Regions from separate parts of the Nocardioides proteolyticus genome, predicted to be linked through region 3. Evidence: predicted binding sites of a transcription regulator. Region 3 holds the regulator's gene; each other region holds the start of a gene.
What was found. The regulator HrcA, encoded in region 3, represses chaperone genes, less so after heat shock. The targets are predictions, from matches to a motif close to TTGGCACTCGNNNNNNNCGAGTGCCAA.

Region 1 (6,132 bases), on a different contig from region 3:
GCCAGCGCCCCCGGCCGGTCGGCCAGCCCGACCCGCACTCTCCACAGCATCTGACCAGTGTGCAGCAGATCGGTCACGGAGGGCAGTCGTCCGTGTTTCGCGCGGGGGACGCGGCGAGAACGGGTGCTAGACCGGTGCAGAACGGCCGCTGAACGGGCGAGCCGGCGCGGACCACGAGGTCCGCGCCGGCTCGGTCGGTCGAGCGGTGCCGGTCAGTGACCGTGACCGTGCCCGTGGCCGTGGCCGGCGTCGGGCTCCTCCTCCTCGGGCTTGTCGACCACCAGCGTCTCGGTGGTGAGCAGCATGCCCGCGATGGAGACCGCGTTGACGAGCGCCGATCGGGTCACCTTGACCGGGTCGATGACGCCCTGGGCGACCAGGTCGCCGTACTCGCCGGTCGCGGCGTTGAAGCCGAAGCTCGGGCCGTTGTCGGCGAAGCCCTCGCGCACCTTGTTGGTGATGACGTAGCCGTTGTCGCCACCGTTCTCGGCGATCCAGCGCAGCGGCTCGTCGGCGGCCTTCCGGACGATCCGGACGCCGGTCGCCTCGTCGCCGCTGAGACCCAGGTCGTCGTCGAGCACCGACACCGCATGCACGAGCGCGGACCCGCCGCCGGGGACGATGCCCTCCTCGATCGCGGCCCGGGTCGCGGACACGGCGTCCTCGATCCGGTGCTTCTTCTCCTTCAGCTCCACCTCGGTGTGGGCGCCGACCTTGATCACCACGACGCCGCCGGCGAGCTTGGCCAGCCGCTCCTGCAGCTTCTCGGTGTCCCAGTCGGAGTCGGAGGCCTCGATCTCGTTCTTGATCTGGTCGACCCGCGCGGTCACAGCGTCGGCGTCGCCGGCGCCGTCCACGATGGTGGTGTTGTCCTTGGTGACCACCACGCGGCGGGCCTGGCCGAGCACGTCGAGGCCCACCTGGTCGAGCTTGAGGCCGACCTCGGGTGCGATGACCTGGCCACCGGTGAGCACGGCGATGTCCTGGAGGATCGCCTTGCGGCGGTCGCCGAAGGCGGGCGCCTTGACCGCGACGGCGTTGAACGTGCCGCGGATCTTGTTGACGACCAGGGTCGACAGGGCCTCGCCCTCCACGTCCTCCGCCAGGATGAACAGCGGCCTGCCGGCCTGGATCACCTTCTCCAGCAGCGGCAGCAGCTCCGCGATCGCGGAGATCTTGCCCTGGTGGATGAGGATGTAGGGGTCGTCGAGGACGGCCTCCTGACGCTCGGCGTCGGTGACGAAGTAGGCCGAGATGAAGCCCTTGTCGAACTGCATGCCCTCGGTGAACTCCAGCTCGGTGGCCGGGGTGTTCGACTCCTCGACGGTGATCACGCCGTCCTTGCCGACCTTGCCGAACGCCTCGGCGAGCAGGTCGCCGATGTGGGCGTCGCGCGAGGAGACGGTCGCGACCGAGGCGATGTCCTTCTCGTCGTCGACCTCGCGGGCGGCGTCGCGCAGCGCGTCGCCCACGGCCTGGGCCGCCTTGTCGAGGCCGCGCTTGAGCCCCATCGGGTTGGCGCCCGCGGCCACGGCCCGGAGGCCCTCGTGGACCAGCGCCTGGGCGAGCACGGTGGCGGTCGTCGTACCGTCACCGGCGACGTCGTTGGTCTTGGTCGCGACCTCCTTGGTCAGCTGCGCACCGAGGTTCTCGAACGGGTCGTCGAGCTCGATCTCGCGGGCGACCGTCACCCCGTCGTTGGTGATCGTCGGCGCGCCCCACTTCTTGTCGAGCACGACGTAGCGGCCCTTCGGCCCGAGCGTGACCTTCACGGTGTCGGCGAGCGCGTCGACGCCGCGCTCGAGCGCGCGCCGGGCGTTCTCGTCGAACTCCAGGATCTTCGGCATGGCTTCTCCTTGGGTTGCGAGACGGTCGCCGCGCGACCTCCTCGTCCAGCGGTGGAACAGGACGGGTCGTGTGCCCGGCCCCGCGTCAGCGGAGGCTCAGGCACACGACCCGGAAGAGATCAGGAGACGATCGCGAGGACGTCGCGCGCGGAGAGGATGAGGTACTCCTCGCCGGCGTACTTGACCTCGGTGCCGCCGTACTTGGAGTAGATGACCTTGTCACCCACCGCGACGTCCAGCGGGATCCGGCCGTCGCCGTCCTCGTTGAAGCGACCGGGGCCCACGGCCACGACCTCGCCCTCCTGGGGCTTCTCCTTCGCGGTGTCCGGGATCACCAGGCCGGAGGCCGTGGTCTGCTCGGCCTCGAGCGGCTTGACGACGATCCGGTCCTCGAGAGGCTTGATGTTGACCGACACGATGTCGACCTCCACTTTCTCTGCTGAGTGATGTTGCACGTGTGGGGCTTGCGTGGGAGGTACGCCGTCGCGGGGGTCGCACGCTCGTCGGCAAGCACTGGCACACTCGGGGTGAGAGTGCCAATCAGGAAACTAGCACTCTCCGCGATCGAGTGCCAGAGGTGGGGGTCGTCGGCCGCTCGACCGAGGAATGGTGGAGCCCCTACAAAAGTCGGTTGACCCTGACGCAGGGGAGGCCACTAGCGTTTCGAGCATGTTCGGTGCCCTCGGCCGCATCATCGTCCGTCTCCGCTGGTTCGTCATCGCCGCGTGGGTTCTCGTCGCCGTGGTCGTGGCCACCGCCGCACCCGCGTTGCAGTCGACCCAGGACAACTCGGAGTTCCTGCCCGACCACTACGAGTCCATCAAGGCTGCCGAGCTGCAGGCCGACCGGTTCTCCGACGCGTTCTCCCCCGGCGCCATCCTGGTGATCGAGCGGGAGGACGGCGGAGAGCTCACCGCCGAGGACCGGGCCGAGGTGGCCAGCATCGGTCAACGGCTCGCGCCCGAGCTCGGGAGCGAGACCTTCCAGCCGGTCGTGATCACCACCGGGGAGGACGGCTCACCGAACGTCTCCGAGGACGGCACGGTGATGTTCGCGGTGGTCCCGCTCGCCGAGGAGGCGACCGGCTTCGACCCGCAGTCCTTCGAGGACGCGGAGGACCTGCGCGAGGAGATCGACGAGCTCACCGAGGGCTCCGGCCTGCAGATCCGCGCAACGGGCGCCGCGCCGCAGGGCCTGGACTCCCAGGAGTCGAGCGAGTCCACGCTGTTCATCGTGGGCATCGCCACCTTCACCCTGATCATCGTGCTGCTCGCCCTGATCTTCCGCAGCGTGCTGATCTGTGTGCTGCCCATCGCCGTGGTCACGGTCGTGTCGATGATCGCGACCGGGGCGATCGCCTGGGCCAACGAGATCTTCGACCTCAAGGCGGACGCCTCGATCCAGCAGATCCTCGTCGTCGTGCTCTACGGCGTCGGCACCGACTACATCCTGTTCTTCCTCTTCCGGCACCGCGAGAAGCTGCGCCAGGGCGCTCCGATCAAGGAGTCGGTGGTGTACAGCCTGGACCGCGCAGGTGAGGCGATCGCCTCTGCCGGCGGCGCGGTCATCGTCGCGTTCCTGGCCCTGGTCCTCAGCTCGCTGAGCATCTTCCGGGCCATCGGACCGGCGCTGGCGATCGCGGTGTTCGTGACGCTCCTCGCCGCGCTGACGCTGGTGCCGGCGATCGTCAGCCTGCTCGGCAAGGCGCTCTTCTGGCCGTCCCGCAGCTGGCAGCGGGAGCCCGAGCACGGCACCTTCACCAAGCTGGGCTCGGCCGTCGGTCGCCGGCCGGGACTGGTCGCGCTGGCAGCAGGCGGCGTGATGGGCGTGATGGCGCTCTTCGCCCTGGCCTTCAACCCGTCCTTCGACTTCACCTCCAGCCTGCCCGAGGGCGTGGAGTCGACCGAAGCGATGGAGACGTTCCAGGAGCACTTCTCCGCCGGAGCCGCCGAGCCGGTGCCCGTGCTCGTCGACGCGCAGGGCGCCGACGTGTCGCCGGCGGACCTCGAGCCGCTCAAGTCGGCCCTTGCCGGGGTCGACGGGGTCGCGGAGGTCGCCGGTCCGCTGCCGTCCGAGGATGGCAGCGCCTACCAGCTCTTCCTCACCCTCACCGACGACCCGGTGTCGCAGGCGGCCCAGGACAACGTCTCCGGTCCCATCCGCGACGCCGCACATGAGGCGACCCCGGAGGGCACCGAGGCGTACGTCGGCGGAACTCCCGGCATCTTCGCTGACATGTCCGAGGCGATGGCCCGCGACTACAAGGTCGTCTTCCCGGTCGCCGCGCTGGTGATCATGCTGATCCTGGCCCTGCTGCTGCGCAGCCTGGTGGCGCCGTGGTTCCTGATGGCGGCGGTCGGGCTCGGCTTCGCGGCGACGCTCGGGGCGACGGTGGTCGTCTTCCAGAACATCGTCGGCGAGCCCGGGCTGATCTTCATGCTGCCGATCTACATCTACCTCTTCGTGACCGCACTCGGCACCGACTACAACATCCTGATGGTCGCGCGGCTGCGCGAGGAGGCCCGCGAGGGACGCCCCGCACGCGCCGCGGCCGCGGAGGCGGTCAAGCACGCCGGGCCCACCATCGCAGCCGCCGGCCTGATCCTCGCCGGAACCTTCGCCTCCCTCATGCTCGGCGGCAACACGCTGATCGTGTCGATGGGCTTCGCCCTCGCCGTCGGCATCCTGATCGTCGCATTCGTGATGTCGATGTTCTTCACGCCGGCGCTCACGGCGCTGATCGGGCACGCTGCCTGGTGGCCCGGCCATGGTGACGAGCCGCGCGAGCCCGAGGCCGTGCCGGCGTCGTCGAAGCGACCCGACCGCAGCGTGGTCGACTGAGGCGGGTGCGCCGCCGCCGACCGGCGGCACCTGACAGGATCGGCGGGTGGACCTCGACACCTTCCGGTGGCTGCTCACCGACGAGGGCCAGGCGCTGCTGGCCGAGGCCGCGGCGCTGGTCGAGAGCGGCGCCACGGACCTGGCCGCGGGATCCGCACTGCGTCGTACGGCGTCGGCGGAGCGGGCCGCGGCCGCGCTCACGCAGGTCGCCCTGCGCCGCCGGGCGAGGAGCAAGTACGACGAGCTGGCCGACCGGATGTACTTCACGCCGGACGGCCTCGAGCAGGCCACCCGACTCGCGGTCGCGACCCACCGGGCCGGGCGCTACGCGGCGTTCGGCGCGCGCACGTTGATCGACCTCGGCTGCGGCGTCGGCGGTGACCTGGTCGCCGCCGCCCGGGCCGGGCTGGTCTGCGCCGGCGTCGACCTCGACCCGGTCCGGGTGGCGGTCGCCGAGGCGAACCTCGCCGCCCTCGGGCTCGGCGGCGCGGTGCAGGTGGCGGACGCGACCGAGGTGGACCATCGTGGCTTCGACCTCGCCTTCGCCGACCCCGCACGGCGCGGCGGCGCCGGCCGGACCTTCCGCGTGGAGGACTGGACGCCGCCGTGGAGCTGGGTGGAGGACCTGCTCCGCCGCGACGCGTGCGTCAAGGTCGCCCCGGGCATCCCCCACGCGCTCCTCCCCGATGACGTCGAGGCGGAGTGGGTCAGCGACCGGGGTGAGGTGAAGGAGGCCGCGCTCTGGGCCGGGCGTACGGCGACCGTCCGCCGCCGCGCCACGGTCATCGGCGACGGCGGGCTGGCCACCCTCACCGACGAGGACGATCCCGGCGCCGCCCACGTCGGCACGCGCGACGTCGGCGGCTTCCTCTACGAGCCCGACGGCGCGGTGATCCGCGCCGGTCTCGTCACCGCCGTCGCGGCCGGCGTCGGCGGGGGCCTCCTCGACCCGAAGATCGCCTACCTGACCGGCGACGACGCGTTCCGCACGCCCTTCGCCCGGGGGTACCGGGTGCTCGAGGAGCTCCCCTACCGGGAGAAGCAGCTCAAGGCGGCGCTGCGGGCGCGGGGCGTCGGGCGGCTGACCATCAAGAAGCGCGGCGTCGACGTGACGCCCGACCAGCTCCGCAGGCGCCTCGACCTCCACGGCGAGGCCGAGGCGACCCTCGTGCTCACCCGCGTCGCCGGCGTCGGCACCGCGCTCCTCGTCGAGCCCTTCTGAGCGTCACCGCCGAGGGTCAGGCCCGGCCGAGGGCCTCCGCCTCGGCGCCGATCGTGGTGTCCTCGCCGTGGCCGGTGTGGACCACGGTGTCGTCGGGGAGGGCGAAGAGCCGCGCCCGGATCGATGCCTCGAGCACGCCGCTGTCGCTGAACGAGCGTCCGGTCGCACCGGGACCGCCCTGGAACAGGGTGTCACCGGTGAACACGCAGCCCAGCTGGGGCG
Region 2 (6,132 bases), on a different contig from region 3:
CGGTCCAGCAGGGGCCGGGTCACCTCCGGTGTGCGGTCGGTGGGCGTGAGCCCGGTGCCGCCCGTCGTCAGCACCACCCGGGCGCCCCCCGCCACCGCGGCGGCGATCGCCTCGCCGACCGGCTCGCCGTCGGGGCGCACCACCGGGTCGGCGACGGCGAAGCCGAGGTCGCGGAGCGCTGCCACGATCAGCGGTCCGGTCGTGTCGTCGTACACGCCGGCGGCGGCGCGGTTGGACGCGACGACCACCGTGGCGGGCAGCTGCGCGGGCGGTCGGGCAGGCAGCTGGGCGGGGCCGCTCATCGCGACCAGTCCCCCGACCTGCCGCCCGACTTGGCCTCCACCCGCACGTCGCTGATGACGGCGGCCTTGTCGACCGCCTTCACCATGTCGACGACGGTCAGCGCGGCGACCGACACCGCGGTGAGGGCCTCCATCTCCACCCCGGTGCGGTCGGTGGTCCGGACGGTCGCGCTGATCTCGACCGCGTCGTCGGCGACCTCGAGGTCGACGGTGACGCCGGAGATCGACAGCGGGTGGCACAGCGGCACGAGCGCCGGCGTCTGCTTGGCGCCCAGGATGCCCGCGACCCGGGCGACGGCGAGTGCGTCGCCCTTCGGCACGCCCTCGCCCCGGAGGAGCGCGACCACCTCTGCCGAGACCAGCACCCTCCCCGAGGCGGTCGCCTGCCGCGTGGTGACGTCCTTGGCGGAGACGTCGACCATCCGGGCCGCGCCCTGGTCGTCGACGTGGGTGAGGCGCGGGGCGCCGGCCTGGTCGGCCATCTCAGTTCTCCTCCGGATCCAGCAAGAGCACCTCCACGATCTCACCCGCGGCCATCAGCCGCGAGGAGGGCGGGACGACGAGCAGCAGGTCCGCCTCCGCCAGCAGCCGCTGGGAGTGGCCCGCGTGGCCGGGCAGCGGCGCCACGCGGCCGTCGGCGTCGTACGCCCCGGGCAGCAGCACCGTCCGGTCGGTGCCGGCGACCGGCGCCGCGAGCGGCGCGCACCGCGCCGTGCGGGGCGTCAGCCCCGCGAGCACCCGGAGGGCCGGGAGGCAGAACAGCAGGAACGAGCAGTACGCCGCCACCGGCGTGCCCGGCAGCGTGACGACCGGGACCGTTCGGCTGCCGGCGGCCGCCACCGACCCGACCCCCTGGGGCCGGCCGGGCTTCATGGCCACCGGTCCGAACCAGAACCCGTCCACCTCCCGGAGCGCGGCCTTCACGACGTCGTGGTCACCGGCCGAGATGCCGCCGGTGGTGACGACGAGATCCGCGTCGTCGGCGGCGCGGAGCAGCGCGTCGCGGAAGGCGGGCGGGTCGTCGGGGACCGGTCCGTGGACGCGGGCGTCGGCTCCGGCCCGTCGGGCTGCCGCCGCCAGGGTCACCGAGTTGCTGTCGGCCACCTGGCCGGAGACCAGCTCGGCGCCGGTGGAGACGACCGCGACGCGGGGGCGGGGACGCACGGCCGCGGTGGACCGGCCGACCGACGCCAGCAGGCCGAGCTGCGGCGGCCCGAGCCGGCTGCCGGCGGCGAGCGCCAGGGCACCGGCCGCGACGTCCTCGCCGCGGCGGCGGATGTGCCGGCCGTCGGGCGCGGTCCGGCGGACCTCGACCGGGTCGGCGCCGCTCGTCCACTCGAACGGCACGACGAGGTCCGATCCCGGCGGGACCGGCGCGCCGGTCATGATCCGGATCGCCGCGCCGGTGGGCAGCGGCACCACGTCGTCACCGGCGGCGACCGTGCCGACCACCGGCAGCCGGACCGGCGTCGACGCCGACGCGGAGGCGACGTCAGCCGCACGGACCGCGAACCCGTCCATGGCCGCGTGGTCGAACGGCGGCACCGCGACCGCCGCGCAGACGTCCTCGGCGAGCACCCGGCCGGCCGCGTCGGCGAGGGGCAGCTCGACCGCGCCGAGCGGCGCCACCAGTGCCAGGACCCGGTCGAGGTGGTCGGCGACCGTCGTCCGGCTCTCAGCCATCGGCGCCGGCGAGCACCTCGCCGGCAGGCACCCGCTGGGCGCCACGACCCTCCAGCTTGACGTGGCCGACCACCCGCACGCCGTGACCGAAGGTGAAGTCGCCCTCGATCTCGAGTGCGGCGGCGTCGGAGAGCGACGGAGCGCCCTCGGGGAAGCGCTTGTCGAACTCGCCGACCAGCTTGTAGTGGTCGCCGTCGAGGTCGACGTAGGGGATGTCGGAGGCGATCTGCCGCAGCGCGAAGTCCTCGCCGATCTCGTAGACGTCGGAGCGCAGCACCAGCAGGTCGTTGGTGGTCTTCACCGGGATGAACCGGTCGCGCCCGACCTCGATCAGCGTCGCGCCCTCGAACACCTCGATCGCCGCACCCATCGCGGTCTCGACCTGCACCACCTTCGGCGTCGAGGGGTCGGCCGGGTCGAGGGTCTTCTCGTTGCGGATCATCGGGAGGCCGAGGATGCCCTCGCGCTCGTCGAGCTTGGCCTTCATGGCCTGCAGGTCGAACCAGATGTTGTTGGTCGAGCAGTACCGGTGGCGGCTCAGGTCGGCCAGCGCCGCCTTGTCCTCCTCGGCCGTCTGCGCCGTCTCGCGCAGCACGATCCGGCCGTCGGCCTTCCGCCGCGCGAAGTGGCCGCCCTTCCGGTCGGAGGGGGTACGACGCACCGCCTCGATCGCGAACGGCGCTCCCGACTGGGCGAACCACCCCGCGACCCGAGGGGTCGGCACCGCGCCGAGGTTGTCGGAGTTGGAGACGAAGGCGTAGCGGTAGCCCTGCTCGATGAGCTGGTCGAGCAGCCCGCTGCCGCGCAGCGCGGTGTAGATGTCGCCGTGGCCGGGCGGACACCACTCCAGGTCCGGCGCCTTCGGCCAGGCGGCCGGCACCAGGTCGGGCAGGAGCAGCTTGGGCTCCTTGTTCTGCAGGAACTCCAGCGGCAGGCCCTCGACCGGCAGGTCCTCGTAGCGCGCGAGGGCGGCGAGGCTGTCGTCCGACGTGCGGAAGGAGTTCATCAGGATCAGGGGCAGCCTGGCGCCGTACGCCTTGCGGAGGTGGAGGGTCTGCCGGGCGATCACGTCGAGGAAGGACAGCCCGCGCCGCACGCAGAGCAGCGACTTGGCGCGGTCCATGCCCATCGACGTGCCCAGGCCGCCGTTGAGCTTGATCGCCACGGTCGTGCCGATGGCGTCGGCGGCCGCCTCGTCGGACACCTCGACGTCGGCAAGGGACTCCATGTCGACCGGCTCGATCGTCGACTCGGGGATCAGCCCCGTCTCACCGTGCTGGAGGAGGCGGTAGTAGTGCGCGAACGTCTCGATCGCGACCGGGTCCACACCGGCGTCGAGCATCTTGGCTCGCGCCAGCTCCAACCCGCTGCTGCGCCCATTCGTACCCATGTCACCGATCGTAGGCTCACCCCGTGGACACGCCGCAACCGCGCCCCGCTGCGACGCAGAAGATCGCGCTGCGCGACCAGCTGGTCACCGCCCGGCGGCGTCGTCCGCTGGCCGAGGTGGGCGAGGCCGCGCGCGCCATCGCCGACCACCTCCTCGCCAGTGCGGAGGTACGACGCGCGGCGACCGTCGCCTGCTACGTCTCCGTCGGCACCGAGCCCGGCACCACCGAGCTGCTGGACCGGCTGCGCTCGGCCGGCAAGCGCGTCGTACTGCCGGTGCTGCTGGCCGATCTCGACCTCGACTGGGCCGCCTACGAGGGGCCCGGCTCGCTGGTCCCGGCCCGCCGCGGCCTGCTCGAGCCGTCCGCCCCGCCGCTCGGCCCCGACGCGGTCGCCACCGCCGACGCGGTGCTGGTGCCCGGCCTCGCCGTCTCCCGCACCGGACTGCGGCTCGGTCGCGGCGGCGGCTCCTACGACCGGGCGCTGGGGCGAGTGCCCGTCGGCACCTTCACCTGCGTCCTGCTGTACGACGACGAGCTGCTCCCCGACGTACCGGCCGAGCCGCACGACCGCCCGGTCACCGCCGCGGCGACGCCCGCGGGGATCACCCGCTTCTGAGGTCGCGCGCCACAACAGATCTCGTCGTGCTCGGCCGGTGATCGCAGCGAAAGCTGTTGGGGCGCCGCGTGTGGTGCGGCCCGCGCCGCGGTGGCGTACTATTGGCACTCGCAAGCGGAGAGTGCTAGGTCTCTCCCAGGAGTCCGGAGATTCGCCGATGCCCACGTACCAGTACCTGTGCACCGAGTGCGGTCACGCCTTCGAACAGTTCCAGAGCTTCAGCGAGGACTCGCTGACCACCTGCCCGGAGTGCACCGGCCGGCTGCGCAAGGTGTTCAACTCCGTGGGCGTGGTGTTCAAGGGGTCCGGCTTCTACAAGACCGACAGCCGGACGTCGAGCACGGCCGGTACGTCGACCGCCTCGTCCTCCGGCGACGGCTCGTCGACGGGTGCCGCCACCGCCGGCTCGTCGAGCTCCACCGGCTCCTCCGGCTCGTCCTCGGAGACCTCCAGCTCGAGCAGCGCGTCGTCCGCGGCTGCCGCTCCGGCGTCCTGACGGACCTGTGGATGACGCCCGCGGGCGGGCGGCGGACGGCCTACGGTCGGCCGCATGGATCCTCGGGACCCCTCCGCGCGGCCGCGCCGGCGCCTCGCTGACGCCCTCACCGCCGTACGACGCCGCCTGCTCCGCCGACGCCGGCTGATCGCCGCGGCGCTGGTCGCGGTGGCGGTCGCCGCCGCCCTGCACACCGTCGCCCCGCCCCCGCCCGAGACCCGGACGATCCTGGTCGCCGCGCGGGACCTGCCGGCCGGTGAGGCGATCACCGCCGACGACCTCGCCGAGGCGCGGCTCCCGCCCGGCGTCGTACCGCGGGGACTGGCGCGGGAGCCGGTCGGCCGCCTGCTCGCCGCGCCGCTGCGCCGGGGCGAGCCGGTCACCGACGTGCGCCTGGTCGGCTCCGGTCTCGCCGAGGCGGGCACCGCCGGGACGGTGGCCGTGCCGGTGCGGCTCTCCGACGCCGGCCAGGCGGCCCTCCTCGGCGTCGGCGACCGGATCGACCTCGTGGCCACCGACCCGCAGGCGCGGACCAGCGAGGTCGTCGCCCGCGGGGCGACGGTGCTCGCGGTCCCGAACGGTGACCGCGCCGCCGACGGCGCGCTCCCGGGCCGACTGGTGGTGCTCGCCCTACGATCCTGGGAGCAGCACCGCGTCACCACCGCGGCGGTCACCGCGTTCGTGACCTACCTGTGGGCCCCCGGCTAGGGCCGGGGCCGCCCACCAAGCACCGCACCAAAGCACCGCATCACGCACCCGGTCGCCCGGGAGGGCGGCCGGCTCGGAAGAAGGAGCACGCAGTGTCCGGGTTCAAGAGCTTCATCCTCAAGGGCGACCTGGTGCAGATCGCCGTCGCGTTCATCATCGCGGCCGCCTTCGCCAGGGTCGTCGAGACGTTCACCGCGACCTTGACCGGCTTCCTCGGCAAGATCGGGGGCCAGCCGGACTTCGGCGCCGTCGAGGTGGCCGACGTCAACGTCGGAAACTTCCTCAACGCGCTGGTCGCGTTCGTGATCCTCGCCGCGATCGTCTACTTCCTGGTGGTGGTGCCCTACACCCGCGCCAAGGAGCGGCTCTTCCCCGCCGAGGTCAGCGGGCCGACCGAGGTCGAGCTGCTCACCGAGATCCGCGACGCGCTCAAGGCGCGCTGAGGACTGCGTCTCCTCACCCGTGGTGGGGCGGCACCTGCGACCTGAGCCACTGGTCGGTCGTGGCCTCGTCCGCGGCCCGCCCAGCCTCGTCACCGCGCCCGTCGGGCTCGTCGCGCTCGTCAGTGGTGACCGACGGCAGCACGTCGCCGAAGATCTCGGCCAGCCGACGCCGGCGCTTCCAGTCCGGCTCCGGGTCGGGCGGCCCCGACGGACGCTCGTCGCTCACGTGCACAGCCCGGCCGCGGCCCGGGCGTCGGCCGACAGGCCCTGGTTGTCGGGATCGGACGCCTCATCACGGGGGTCCCCGGGCGTCGGCGAGCCGGTCGTGGCGTCGTCCGACGGGTCCTGCGACGCATCGTCGCTGCCGCCGTCCGACGGAGACGTCGGCGTGCTGGGCGATCCGTCCGGATCGTCACCGGCGCTGAGCGCGTCCTTCAGGAACAAGGGCGTGAGCGGCTTGTCGTCGATGACCAGCTGCCAGAGCTGCTCCACC
Region 3 (6,132 bases):
CGTGCTCAACGGGTTCGCGCAGGCGGACGGCTGGGTGGACCGGCTCTACCCCTGGGAGACGCAGGTGAGCACCACCAGCCTGGCTCCCGGCAGCTACACCTTCGTGGCGCGCACCGACGACCCCTCCGACGGCGAGGGGTCCGGACCGACCGAGGACACGAAGCGGATCACGGTGCGGTGAGGTTCACCCGCCAGCGCCTCAACCGCACCCTGCTGCTCCGACAGCACCTGGCCGAGCGGACAGCGGTGGAGCCGTCGACGATGGTTCGTCACCTCGTCGGGCTGCAGGCGCAGGAGCCGCTGCCCCCGTACCTCTCGCTCGCGGCCCGGATCGAGGACCTGGATCCCCGGGCGGTCAGCCGCCAGATCGAGGAGCGCACCCTGGTGCGGGTGCTCAGCCTCCGCGACACGGTGCACCTGCACGTGCCCGAGGACGCGGTGAGCCTGCCGGTCTGGGCCGCTCCGGTGCGCGAGCGCGAGATCAGGCAGAGCCAGTCGGTCGGCGACGCGCGCTCGGTCGACCGGAGCGAGTTCACCGCCACCCTGCACGAGGTGCTGGCCGAAGGCCCGCTCCCCCAGCGTGCGCTGGCTGCCGCGCTGGCGGAGCGGTTCCCCCAGCACCCGCCGGCACAGCTCGGCCAGCTCGCGCGGCTGGTCGGCGTGCTCCCCCAGCTGCCGCCGCGCGGCTGCTGGAAGCCGACCGCGTCGACGGCGGTCGCCTACGACCTGGCCGAGCGCTGGGTCGGCTTGCCGCTGCGCGAGCCCGACGTGCCCGCGGTGCTGCGCCGCTACCTCCGGGCGTTCGGCCCCGCCACGGCGGCGGACGCCACCACCTGGTCGGGCATCACCCGGCTGGGGCCCGTGCTGAAGGGGATGGCGGACCTCGTCGTCCACGAGGACGAGGCCGGCCGGCCGCTCCTCGACCTGGCCGACGCACCGGTCGCGGAGGAGGACGCACCGGTGCCCGTGCGGCTGCTCGGCACCTACGACAACCTGTGGCTCTCCCACGCCGGGCGCGACCGGGTCACCGAGCCGGAGAAGCGCGCGGCGTGGATGGGCGCCAACGGTGCGCAGCAGATGGTGGTCCTCGTCGACGGCTGGCTGGAGGGCCTGTGGCGGATCGAGGACGGCAAGGTCGTCGTCGGTGACCTGCTGCGGCCTCTGACGCGGGGTGAGCGGGCGGGGCTCGACGAGGAGATCGCCCGGGTGGAGCAGCTGTTGAGCCGGTAGCGGCTGTGCCCATGGCCGACGGCGGCGGGCGTCCGGGGCCGCGGCCTCACGCTCCCCAGCGGGTGGTCCGCGCCAGGAGCGCCGCGACCGCCGCGACACCGGCCGTCGAGGTGCGCAGCACCTCCGCACCGAGCCGCACGGGCACGGCACCGGCGTCGGCGAGAGCCGCGACCTCCTCGTCGGTCAGACCGCCCTCCGGACCCACCACCACGACCACCTCGCCGGCGGTCGGCACCGCCACCCGGGCCAGCGGCTCGCCGGCCTCCTCGTGCAGCGCCACCGCGGCGTCGGCGGTCGCGACCCGGGCGAGCACCTCGCTCGTGCCGGCCAGCGGGGTGACCTCGGGATGCCAGGCCCGCCGCGACTGCTTGGCCGCCTCGCGCGCGGTGGCCTGCCACCGGGCGTGGGACCTCGTGGCCCGCTCGCCCTTCCACACCGCGACGCTGCGCGTCGCCGCCCACGGCACGATCCGCGCCACCCCGATCTCGGTGAGCACCTCCACGGCCAGCTCGCCGCGGTCGCCCTTCGGCAGCGCCTGCACGACCGTGAAGCGGGGAGCGGGCTCGGGCCGGTCGTCGACCTGCGTGGCGAGCACCGTGAAGGAGCGCTTGGACGTCTCGGTCACCGTCCCGGTCACCACGCGGCCCGCGCCGTCGGTGAGCTGCACCGCCTGACCCACGCGCAGGCGTCGTACGACGACGGCGTGGTGGGCCTCGTCGCCCTCGACGACGACGTGGTCGCCCTCCCCGACACCGGCCAGGGCGGGGACGAGGTGCTGCGGCAGCGTCACCGGTCGGGGGGCGTCAGTGCGCGGTGAACGCGTCGCGCAGCCGGCCGAACACCGACTTGTGCGCCGGCCGGACATCGCCGCTCGGCTGCTCCTCGCCGCGGATCTCGGCGAGCTCGCGGAGCAGCTGCTCCTGGCGCGCGTCGAGGCGGGTCGGCGTCTCGACGGCGACGGTGACCACCAGGTCGCCGCGACCCCCACGGAGGCCCGGCACCCCGCGACCGCGCAGCAGGATCTCGTGGCCCGACTGCGTCCCCGGCGGGATGGTCAGCTCGAAGTCCGTCTCCAGGCCGGCGTCGGCGGGGTCGGGCAGGTCGGCCTCGAGGGTGGGCATGGTGATCGTGGTGCCGAGGGCGGCGGCCGTCATCGGGACCGAGACGGTGCAGTGCAGGTCGTTGCCGTGGCGGTTGAACACCGGGTGCTGCGCGACGTGGATCTCGACGTAGAGGTCGCCTGCGGGACCGCCACCGGGGCCGACCTCCCCCTGCTCGGCGAGCTGCACGCGGGTGCCTGTGTCGACGCCGGCGGGGATCTTCACCGTGAGCGTGCGGCGCGACCGGACCCGGCCGTCGCCGGCGCACTCGCGGCAGGGGTCGGGGATGACGGTGCCGAAGCCGCGGCAGGCGGCGCACGGGCGGAGGGTGCGGATCTCGCCGAGGAACGATCGCTGCACCTGGGCGACCTCGCCCGCCCCCCGACAGGTCTCGCAGGTGACCGGCCGGCTGCCGGGCGCAGCGCCGTCGCCGCCGCAGGTCGAGCAGCGCACGGCCGTGTCGACCTTGAGCTCGCGGGAGACGCCGAAGGCCGCCTCGGCGAGGTCGACCTCGAGCCGGATCAGGGCGTCCTGGCCGCGTCGCGTGCGCGGGCGCGGACCGCGACCGCCGGCCGCCCCCGGTGTGCCGCCGAAGAAGGCGTCCATGATGTCGGTGAAGGAGAACCCGGCGCCTTGGCCACCGAAGCCGCCGCCGAACGGGTCGCCTCCGCGGTCGTAGGCGGCACGCTTCTGCGGGTCCGAGAGCACCTCGTAGGCGGCGGAGACCTGCTTGAACCGCTCCTGGCTCTCCGGATCGGGGTTGACGTCGGGGTGGAGCTGCCGCGCGAGGCGCCGGTAGGCCTTCTTGATGGCGTCGGCGTCCGCGTCGCGGTCGACGCCGAGCAGCTCGTAGGGGTCCTGGCTCACGTGGTGTTCGCTTTCAGCTCTCGTCGAGGATGCGCGAGACGTAGCGCGCCACTGCGCGCACGGCCGCCATCGTTCCTGGGTAGTCCATCCGGGTCGGGCCCACGATGCCCAGCGAGGCCAGCGCGTCGTCGGGGCCGTAGCCGGTCGCCACGACGCTGGTCGACGCCAGCTCCTGGTAGGGGCCCTCGGTGCCGATCCGCACCGTCACCGCGCCGCTGCTGGTCGCCTCGCCGAGCAGCTTGAGGAGCACGACCTGCTCCTCCAGCGCCTCGAGGAGGGGCTTGACCGAGGTGTCGAAGCTGTCTCCGAACCGGGCGAGGTTGGCGGTGCCGCCGACCGCGACCCGCTCGTCGGAGCGGTGGTCGCTCATCGCCTCGACGAGGGCCTCGACCACCGCCACCATCGTCGCCGACGGCTGCGGACCACCCTCCTCGGCCTTGACCAGGTCGTCGAGCGCAGCGGCCGCGTTGGCGATCACCTCGCCGGTCGCGGCGAGGTTGACCCGGGACCGCAGGGCGGCGAGGTCGTCCTCGGCGAGCTCGCTGTCGAGCTCGACGAGCCGCTGCTCGACCCGGCCGCTGCTGAGGATGAGCACCAGCAGCAGTCGGGTGGGCGTGAGGGCGACGATCTCGATGTGGCGCACGGTGGAGCGGGACAGGGTGGGGTACTGCACGACGGCGACCTGCCGCGTCAGCTGGGCCAGCAACCGCACGGAGCGCCGGACCACGTCGTCGAGGTCGATCGCGCCGTCGAGGAAGCTCGCGATCGCCCGCCGCTCCGCCTGCGTCATCGGCTTCACCGTCGACAGCCGGTCGACGAAGAGCCGGTAGCCCTTGTCGGTGGGGACCCGGCCGGCGCTGGTGTGGGGCTGCGCGAGGTAGCCCTCGTCCTCGAGCGCCGCCATGTCGTTGCGGATCGTCGCCGGCGAGACGTTGAGGTGGTGACGCTCGACCAGGGCCTTGGACCCCACCGGCTCCTCGGTGGCGACGTAGTCCTCGACGATCGCGCGCAGGACCGCGAGCCTGCGTTCCTCCTGCATGCCCACCTCCTGACCACGGCCGTTGGCGGCCGTCCGACGACGCCCGCTGGCACTCCGCTCTGACGAGTGCCAATGCTACCGCTGCCGTGGCGGGAACCGACGAGTCGCGCCCCGCGGCCAGGCGACCCGGCCGGGCGGGGTTGCCGGCGCCGTACCCTTCGACATAGGTTAGGCTCACCTTAGACACAGGAGAGGTCCGGCGATGACGGGGCACCACGGCGCGGAGACGGTCCGCACGGAGATCAGCCGGCTCGCGGCTGCCGCGCGCAGCATCCTCTCCTGTCCGGCCGAGGTCCAGCTGGTCGTCGACGGGGTCGATGACGTCACCGCCGACCTCGGCGGGACGCACCTGGAGATGCACGACCGCACCGGGCACCCGGTCTTCTCATGCCCGGCGGGCTCCGCCCTGGCGGCGGCGGCGACCGAACGGCGCGCCGCGCTGCTCACCGTCGACAGCGGCCTGGGCCGTCCCGGCTCGGCGGACCGGGACGCGTCGCTGACGCTGTCCGGCCGGCTCTCGGCGAGCGGGGCCGAGCAGTGCCCCTGCTCGCCCGAGGCGCGGATCGAGGTGCGGCTGCACGTCGACTACGTCCTCCTGTCGCGGCCGGCCACCCACGGCGGGCCGCACCTCCGGGTTCCCGTCGGCGCGTTCACCGCCGACCAGCACGAGCTCAACCGGGGCTTCCTGCAGCGCGCTGCCGAGCACGCCAACCTCTGTCACCAGGCCGAGCTGCGCCGCGCCGTCGCCGCCACCACCGGAACCCACCTCGGTCGGGTGCTCGGGGTCCACCTCCACCACCTGCGGCGCGACGGCGTCGACCTGCAGTGGGTCGACCCGGACGGCGGGCACGCGCGCCGGCTCACGTTCGCGCGCCCGGCGGCGACCAGCCAGGAGCTGGGCGAGCTGCTGCGCTCGGAGCTGCACGCCGGTCTGTGCTGAGGCCGATACCCTGACGGCGTGCCGTTCCACGAGGTCGCCGACCGGGTCTGGGTCTGCCGCCATCCCTGGCTCGACCTCAACGTGACCGCCGTCGGCGGTGATCGGGGCCTGGTCGTGGTGGACACCCACGGCTCTGCCGCCGCCGCCCGCGAGGTCCTCGGCGAGGTCCGCGCCCTCGGCGCCGGAGAGGTCGTCGCCGTGGTCAACACCCACGAGCACTTCGACCACACCTTCGGCAACGCCACCTTCGCCGAGGAGTACGACGACGTGCCCGTCCACGCGACCGAGGAGGCCGCCGCCCGCACCATCGCCGCCGGCGAGCGGGTGCAGGAGGAGTACCGCCGCTCCGCGGACCCCCGAGCGGCGGAGGTCCTGGCCACCACCATCAGGCCCGCCGACCGCACCTTCTCCAGCGCCGCGGTGATCGACCTCGGCGACCGCCAGGTGGAGCTTGTCCACCCCGGCCGGGGCCACACCGCCGGTGACCTGGTGGTGCGGGTGCCGGACGCCGACGTGCTCGTCGCCGGAGACCTGCTGGAGGAGTCCGCTCCCCCGGCGATCGGGGCGGACTCCTGGCCGCTCGAGTGGCCGCTCACCCTGGATCTGGTGCTCGGGCTGCTCACCGCCGAATCCGTGGTGGTGCCCGGGCACGGGGCCGTGGTGGACCGGGGCTTCGTGGAGTCCCAGCGCGGCGACCTCGGCGTGGTGGCGGAGACCATCCGCGACCTGGCCACCCGGGGCGTGCCCGTGGCGGAGGCGCTCGGCGCCGCGGACTGGCCGCTGCCCCGGGAGGCGCTGGAGCACGCCGTACGCCTCGGCTATGCGCACCTGCCCCGCAGCCAGAAGCGACTGCCCCTGGTCTGAGCCGGGTACCGCCCCGGCATGAGCCAGCACAACGAAGAGTCCAAGCAGGTCGGGATCCCCGACGAGGCGCTGCCCGCCGACCTCGTGCCCGA

Region 1: a site for HrcA is predicted at 2,396-2,422, ahead of groES (co-chaperone GroES). Genes of this name have one in related genera too.
Region 2: a site for HrcA is predicted at 4,094-4,120, ahead of ACPOLA_RS00805 (FmdB family zinc ribbon protein). Genes of this name have one in related genera too.

Annotation. Positions count from the first base shown of each region.
Region 1 covers NZ_JBNBPO030000012.1:54,446-60,577, forward strand. The annotation lists gene ACPOLA_RS09155 (GNAT family N-acetyltransferase) at 1-50, opposite strand, end outside; gene groL (chaperonin GroEL) at 213-1,847, opposite strand; gene groES (co-chaperone GroES) at 1,967-2,263, opposite strand; gene ACPOLA_RS09170 (MMPL family transporter) at 2,517-4,688, shown strand; gene ACPOLA_RS09175 (class I SAM-dependent methyltransferase) at 4,735-5,910, shown strand; gene ACPOLA_RS09180 (MBL fold metallo-hydrolase) at 5,927-6,132, opposite strand, start outside.
Region 2 covers NZ_JBNBPO030000001.1:159,702-165,833, forward strand. The annotation lists gene ACPOLA_RS00780 (MogA/MoaB family molybdenum cofactor biosynthesis protein) at 1-302, opposite strand, end outside; gene moaC (cyclic pyranopterin monophosphate synthase MoaC) at 299-784, opposite strand; gene ACPOLA_RS00790 (molybdopterin molybdotransferase MoeA) at 786-1,985, opposite strand; gene ACPOLA_RS00795 (UTP--glucose-1-phosphate uridylyltransferase) at 1,978-3,375, opposite strand; gene ACPOLA_RS00800 (5-formyltetrahydrofolate cyclo-ligase) at 3,399-3,992, shown strand; gene ACPOLA_RS00805 (FmdB family zinc ribbon protein) at 4,150-4,488, shown strand; gene ACPOLA_RS00810 (SAF domain-containing protein) at 4,543-5,196, shown strand; gene ACPOLA_RS00815 (MscL family protein) at 5,289-5,639, shown strand; gene ACPOLA_RS00820 (hypothetical protein) at 5,653-5,865, opposite strand; gene ACPOLA_RS00825 (LCP family protein) at 5,862-6,132, opposite strand, start outside.
Region 3 covers NZ_JBNBPO030000023.1:19,623-25,754, reverse strand. The annotation lists gene ACPOLA_RS14240 (Gmad2 immunoglobulin-like domain-containing protein) at 1-181, shown strand, start outside; gene ACPOLA_RS14235 (winged helix DNA-binding domain-containing protein) at 178-1,230, shown strand; gene ACPOLA_RS14230 (16S rRNA (uracil(1498)-N(3))-methyltransferase) at 1,277-2,020, opposite strand; gene dnaJ (molecular chaperone DnaJ) at 2,034-3,197, opposite strand; gene hrcA (heat-inducible transcriptional repressor HrcA) at 3,211-4,236, opposite strand; gene ACPOLA_RS14215 (hypothetical protein) at 4,439-5,176, shown strand; gene ACPOLA_RS14210 (MBL fold metallo-hydrolase) at 5,195-6,040, shown strand; gene ACPOLA_RS14205 (hypothetical protein) at 6,059-6,132, shown strand, end outside.